2 linked regions of the Massilia sp. METH4 genome follow. The protein of the gene in region 1 interacts with the protein of each later gene in a pairwise test. Links are inferred from orthologs where the notes say so. Each region holds a gene or a part of one and is shown on either strand. Other genes may lie near its edges.

The links.
Region 2: the proteins of V6Z91_RS12065 (region 1) and bioB interact in binary tests that used the Escherichia coli proteins (3 or more experiments, as listed by UniProt). The link is inferred for Massilia sp. METH4 from one-to-one orthologs.

What each region holds. Positions count from the first base shown.
Region 1 is NZ_CP146614.1:2,720,782-2,723,890, forward strand. The notes cover bases 75-2,944. They hold V6Z91_RS12065 (class II glutamine amidotransferase), read left to right. Parts: upstream 75-1,041; coding sequence 1,042-1,848; downstream 1,849-2,944. Other genes in these bases: V6Z91_RS12050 (response regulator), read left to right, coding at 75-128; V6Z91_RS12055 (GTPase), read left to right, coding at 130-567; V6Z91_RS12060 (DUF3567 domain-containing protein), read left to right, coding at 700-957; V6Z91_RS12070 (EAL domain-containing protein), read left to right, coding at 1,876-2,944. Outside these bases: more of V6Z91_RS12050, read left to right, coding at 1-74; more of V6Z91_RS12070, read left to right, coding at 2,945-3,109.
Region 2 is NZ_CP146614.1:1,642,717-1,645,806, forward strand. What follows is about bases 153-3,003. They hold bioB (biotin synthase BioB), read left to right. Parts: upstream 153-984; coding sequence 985-2,022; downstream 2,023-3,003. Other genes in these bases: bioF (8-amino-7-oxononanoate synthase), read left to right, coding at 153-160; bioD (dethiobiotin synthase), read left to right, coding at 153-968; V6Z91_RS07285 (acetyl/propionyl/methylcrotonyl-CoA carboxylase subunit alpha), read left to right, coding at 2,155-3,003. In the rest of the region: more of bioF, read left to right, coding at 1-152; more of bioD, read left to right, coding at 150-152; more of V6Z91_RS07285, read left to right, coding at 3,004-3,090. UniProt on the Escherichia coli protein: Catalyzes the conversion of dethiobiotin (DTB) to biotin by the insertion of a sulfur atom into dethiobiotin via a radical-based mechanism.

The sequences.
Region 1 (3,109 bases):
GCCGCGAAGGCGGCAGCATGACGCGCGTGGCCGAGAAGACGGGCCTGGAACGCACCCACCTGTATCGCAAGCTCAAGCAGCTGGGCGTGGAGCCGGGCAAGCTCGCCAAGAAAAACCAGCAAGTCTGATTTGCCTTCCCCCGTCATCACCACGCTGGTGACCGGCGCGCGCGCCATCGATCGCGAAACGGCGATCGCGGCACGCCTGCCGGCCATCGGCGCCGCAGCCGTTTCGCCGCCTGCCGGTACCGCCGCCGGTACTGCCGCCCACACTCCGCAGGCGCCGGTCGCCGTCATCATCGAAGGCCTGGCCGACCCGAATTCGCCCTTGATGGACGTCGCTGGCGTACACATCGCGCGCATTGCCCCCGGTTGCCTATGTTGCGCCGGTAATCTTGTCTTGCGTGTTACATTGAATCGTCTCTTGCGGCGCCCGCCGGCGCAGCTCTTTATCAGCCTGGCTGATGCCACCCATGTCGGACAGTTGCGCGCGATGTTGTCGGCGCCGCCCTACGATACCGTGCTGTCCCTCTGTGACGACGTCGTGGCACCCGCCACCGCACCCTGACCTCGCCGGCAAGCCTCTTGAAATGGGTTCATGGAGCCCCACTTCGAGACACGTAAGCAATTCAATTTGCAAACAATTGAACGCCCGACAATACGGAACCCACCGGTTTCGTCCTTGAGAGAAGGAAGCGATATGAACCTCATCTACAACAGCGAGCAGTACAGCGTCGTCGAGTTCGGACCGGATCGCGATCTCGAATCCCTGCGTTTCGGCGGCTATGAAATCGTCGACAAGGGCGGCAAACGTGAAATCTTCATCGCCGGCGTGCTGGCGCAGAACTTCCGGCGCGACGTCAACCAGCTCATCGCCAACGAACCCACGATGGAGGAAATCGACGAATTCCTCGGCAACTATGACTCCTTGATGAGTCAGCCGGTATTGCTGCACTGATACCGCACCGATCCGCGCGCCCCGGATACCTCGTGGCGCAGCTGTGGTAAGGTGACGGTCGGAAAGACCTTACCACGTCATACCATGTGCCAGCTCCTGGGAATGAACTGCAATGTACCGACCGACATTGTGTTCAGCTTCACCGGTTTCGCCCTGCGCGGCGGCCGTACCGATGTCCACCACGATGGCTGGGGCATCGCCTTTTTCGAGGGCGCCGGCGTGCGCCACTTCGTCGATCACCAGAGGGCCGTCGATTCGCCGGTGGCCACGCTGATCAAGACCTATCCGATCAAGTCCCGCAACGTCATCGCCCATATCCGCAAGGCCACGCAGGGCGAGGTGGCATTGGAAAACTGCCATCCCTTCATGCGTGAGCTGTGGGGCCGCTACTGGGTATTCGCCCACAACGGCGACCTGAAGGAATTCAATCCCGTGCTGGACGGCCCGTATCGCCCCGTCGGCACCACCGACAGCGAGCGCGCCTTCTGCTGGTTGTTGCAGGAACTGCGCCGCCGTTTCGGCGACGCCCGGCCCGCGCTGGCCGATCTCGGCGCCGCCCTGGGCGAACTGGTGCCCCGCATCGCCGCCCACGGCACGTTCAACATGATGCTCTCGGACGGCTCCGCGCTGTTCTGCCACTGCTCGACCAACCTGTTCTGGCTGGTGCGCCAGCATCCGTTCGACACGGCCATCCTCTCCGACGAGGACGTACGCGTGGATTTCTCACAAGTAACCACGCCGCACGACCGGGTGGCCATCATCGTGACCCAGCCGCTCACCACCAACGAGCGCTGGACGCAGTGCGCGGCAGGCGAGATGCTGTGTTTTGTGGATGGATTACCGCAAAAGAACATTTTTCCTACTGCGACTGGGCCGGCGGTGTCAGAATAGGCGAAAAAAGAGAGAGAACGTTTTCCCATGATCGACCTGTCCGGCACCGACCTGTCCCGCTCCGTGCGCGCGCGCGAGTTTTACCTCGGCCGCCAACCCATCCTCGACCGTAACGGCGTGCTGTTCGGTTACGAATTGCTCTTCCGTAACAGCCCCGTCGGCCCCGCCAATATCGACACCGAGCTGTCCGCCACGGCGGCCGTGATCGCCCATGCGTCCCAGCTGGGCGTGGAAAAAGTGATCGGCGACGGGCTCGGCTTCGTCAATGTCGACGAGCAAGCGCTCCACAGCGATATCTTCGGCTTCCTGCCCCGCGAGAAGGTGGTGCTGGAAATCGTCGAGACCCTGCAGGCCACGCCAAAGGTGCTGGCGCGGATGGCGGACCTGGCCAGCCAGGGCTTCCAGTTCGCGCTAGACGATGTGCGTGGCGACAGTAGCCAGCTGCAAGCCATGCTGCCGATGACGCAATTCGTGAAGCTGAGCATGCGTGGCGGCGATGCCTCGGCGCTGGCCAGCCTGGCCACCCGGCTGAAGGGCGACGGCAAGCTGCTGGTAGCGGAAAAGGTCGAGACGCGCGAGGAATTCGGCGCCTGCCTGGACCTGGGCTTCGATTACTTCCAGGGCTACTACTTCGCCAAGCCGGTGATCATGAGCGGCAAGAAGCTGTCGCCCTCGCAGCTGGCGCTGATGGAGCTGATGAGACTGGTGGTGTCGGACGCCGACAATATCGACATCGAGCGGGCCATCAAGCGCGACGCGTCGCTGGCAATCAACCTGCTGCGCCTCGTGAACACGCCCGCGGTCGGCGCGCGCCAGCGCATCGATTCGCTGAGCCAGGCGGTCACGATCCTCGGGCGCCGGCAGTTGCAGCGCTGGCTGCAGATCATGCTGTATGCCGAACCGGGCAAGCGCAGCGCTACGCAGACGCCGCTGCTGATGCTGGCCGCCACGCGCGGCCGGCTGTTGGAACTGCTGGCGCACAAGCTGCGGCCCGCGCACCGCCACGTGGCCGACATTGCGTTCACGGTCGGCATCATGTCGCTGATGGATACGCTGTTCTCGATCCCGATGAGCGAACTGCTCACGCAGATTGCCGTCAGCGACGAGGTGTCCGAAGCGCTGGTGTACCGCGCCGGCTTCTTCGGCGAGCTGCTCAAGCTGGCCGAATGCATCGAACGCATCGAGGACATGGAAGACGCCATCATGCCGGCCTTGCGCGAGCTCGAGATGACCACTGAGGAACTGGTGGAGCTGGAAATGT
Region 2 (3,090 bases), 1.1 Mb from region 1 along the record:
CGGCATCCGCCCGCCCACCGTGCCGGCCGACTCGGCGCGGCTGCGCGTGACGCTGTCCGCCGGTCACACGGCGGCCGACGTGGCCCGGCTTATCGACGCCGTGAATGAGGTCAATGCGGAAATCAACACCCATATGGAAAGGAGCCGAGATGGCACTTGAAGACCCGGTGATCATTCCAGCACAGGAAACCGCCGCCGATGCCGTTGCCGACGTTGTCGAGGAGCCGGCGCCGGCGCCCGCGGTGGCCGCCACGGGCATCCCGCCCCGCTTCGCCTGCTTCGTGACGGGCACGGACACCGAAATCGGCAAGACGCTGATCTCGTCCGCCCTGTTGCACGCGCTGGTGCAGCAGGGCGTGAAGGCCTGCGGCATGAAACCGGTCGCGGCCGGCGCAGTGTTGCGCGAGGGCCACCTGCACAACGACGACTGCGACCAGCTGGAAGCGGCCGGCAACGTGCACCTGCCGCAATCGATCACCACGCCCTTCCTGCTGAAGGAGCCGGCCGCGCCCCATATCGCGGCCGCGCTGGAAGGCGTCGCGATCGATCCCGTGCCGATCCTCGCCTCCTACCTCGAGATCGCCGCCGCCAGCGATGCGACCGTGGTCGAAGGCGTCGGCGGCTTCCGCGTGCCGCTGACCGACAACTACGATACCGCCGACCTGGCGCAGCAGCTCGCCCTGCCGGTGGTGCTCGTCGTCGGCATGCGGCTGGGCTGCATCAACCACGCGCTCCTGACCGTCGAAGCGATCGCCGCGCGCGGCCTGAAGCTGGTCGGCTGGGTGGCCAATGCCGTGGAACCGGAAATGGCCTTCGCCGACGAGAATATCGAAGCGCTGGCCGACCGCATTCCGGCGCCGTTGCTGGGCCGCGTGCCGCGCCTGGCCGAACCGAGTGCCGCCGCCGCGGCCGGGTACCTGGATTTCACGAGCCTGCCGAACTGGCCGGTTCGCCGCAACACGAAATAATTTTTAAGGAAAACCGATGTCCCTGCATGAACCGAAAACCGTCGCCCTGCACCGCCCGACCGCGGCCATCAAGCTGCCGGAAGGCCCGTGGCCGCGCGAAGAGGTGCTGGCCCTGTTCGAACTGCCGTTCAATGACCTGATGTTCCGTGCCCAGCAGGCGCACCGCGCCAACTTCCCGGATGGCGACGTGGAACTGGCCACGCTGCTGTCGATCAAGACCGGCGGTTGCGAAGAGGATTGCGGCTACTGCCCGCAGGCCGCCCGCTACGACACCGGCGTGGAAGCCAAGAAGATCCTCGATACCGACACGGTGCTGGAAGCGGCGAAGCAGGCCAAGGAAAACGGTGCGACGCGCTTCTGCATGGGCGCCGCCTGGCGCAGCCCGAAGGACCGCGACATGGACAAGGTGGAGACCATGGTGCGCGAGGTGAAGGCGCTGGGCCTGGAAACCTGCGCCACGCTGGGCATGCTGGAAGCGGAGCAGGCCGAGCGCCTGAAGGCCGCCGGCCTCGATTACTACAACCACAACCTGGACACGGCGCCGGAGTTCTACAACAACGTGATCTCCACCCGCGAATACCAGGACCGCCTGGACACGCTGGGCCACGTGCGCAATGCCGGCCTGAAGGTCTGCTGCGGCGGCATCGTGGGCATGGGCGAAACGCGCGACCAGCGCGCCGGCCTGATCGCCCAGCTGGCCAACCTGAATCCGTATCCGGAATCGGTGCCGATCAACCACCTGGTGCAGGTGGAAGGCACGCCGCTGCACGGCCTCGATTGCCTCGATCCGCTGGAATTCGTGCGCACGATCGCCGTGGCGCGCATCACCATGCCGAAGGCGCGCGTGCGCCTCTCGGCCGGCCGCCGCGAACTGGGCGAGGCCGTGCAGGCGATGTGCTTCCTGGCGGGCGCCAACTCGATCTTCTACGGCGACAAGCTGCTGACCACCGACAACCCGGAAGCGAACGACGACCGCGCGCTGCTGGCCAAGCTGGGCTTGCCGACGCGGGCCGCCACGCTGGAGTCGGTGCAGAAGGAAGCCTGCGGCTGCTGATGTCTTCGCCAGCGCCCCGCAGAGGGCGCGGCACCTGAACGTTCATCCGGGCCACAAGCCCTTCGTCTAGCGCTCCACGAGAGCATGCAGCACCCCAGGTGCAAGAGCTGGGGTTACAAGAACGGAGACAACATGTTCAAGAAAATCCTGATCGCCAACCGTGGCGAAATCGCCTGCCGCGTGGCGGCCACCGCCCGCAAGCTGGGCATCCGCACCGTGGCCGTGTATTCGGAAGCCGATGCCAATGCGAAGCACGTGGCCGTCTGCGACGAAGCGGTGCTGCTGGGCCCTGCCCCGGCCAAGGAAAGCTACCTGTGCGGGGACAAGATCATCGCCATCGCGCTGGCCACCGGCGCGCAAGCGATCCACCCCGGCTACGGCTTCCTGTCCGAGAACGCCGAGTTCGCGGAGGCGTGCGCGGAAGCCGGCCTCGTCTTCATCGGTCCGCCCGCCGCGGCGATGCGCGCGATGGGCTCGAAGTCGGCCGCCAAATCGCTGATGGAAAAGGCCGGCGTGCCGCTGGTGCCCGGCTACCACGGCGACGAGCAGGATGCCGCCTTCCTGCAGCGCGAGGCCGATCGCATCGGCTACCCGGTGTTGCTGAAGGCTTCCGCCGGCGGCGGTGGCAAGGGCATGCGGGTCGTCGAGAATGCGGAAGGGTTCAGGGATGCGCTGGCCTCCTGCAAGCGCGAGGCGATCAGCTCCTTCGGCGACGACAAGGTGCTGGCCGAAAAATACCTGCAGCGCCCGCGCCACATCGAGATCCAGGTGTTCGCCGACACGCACGGCAACTGCCTCTACCTGTTCGAGCGCGATTGCTCGGTACAGCGCCGCCACCAGAAGGTGCTGGAAGAGGCGCCGGCGCCGGGCATGACGGCCGAGCGCCGCGCGGCGATGGGCGATGCGGCCGTGGCCGCGGCCAAGGCGGTCGGCTACGTCGGCGCCGGCACGGTGGAATTCATCGCAAACCAGGACGGCAGCTTCTACTTCATGGAGATGAACACGCGCTTGCAGGTCGAGCACCCGGTGACGGAAATGATCACCGGCCTCGATCTCGTGGAGTGGCAG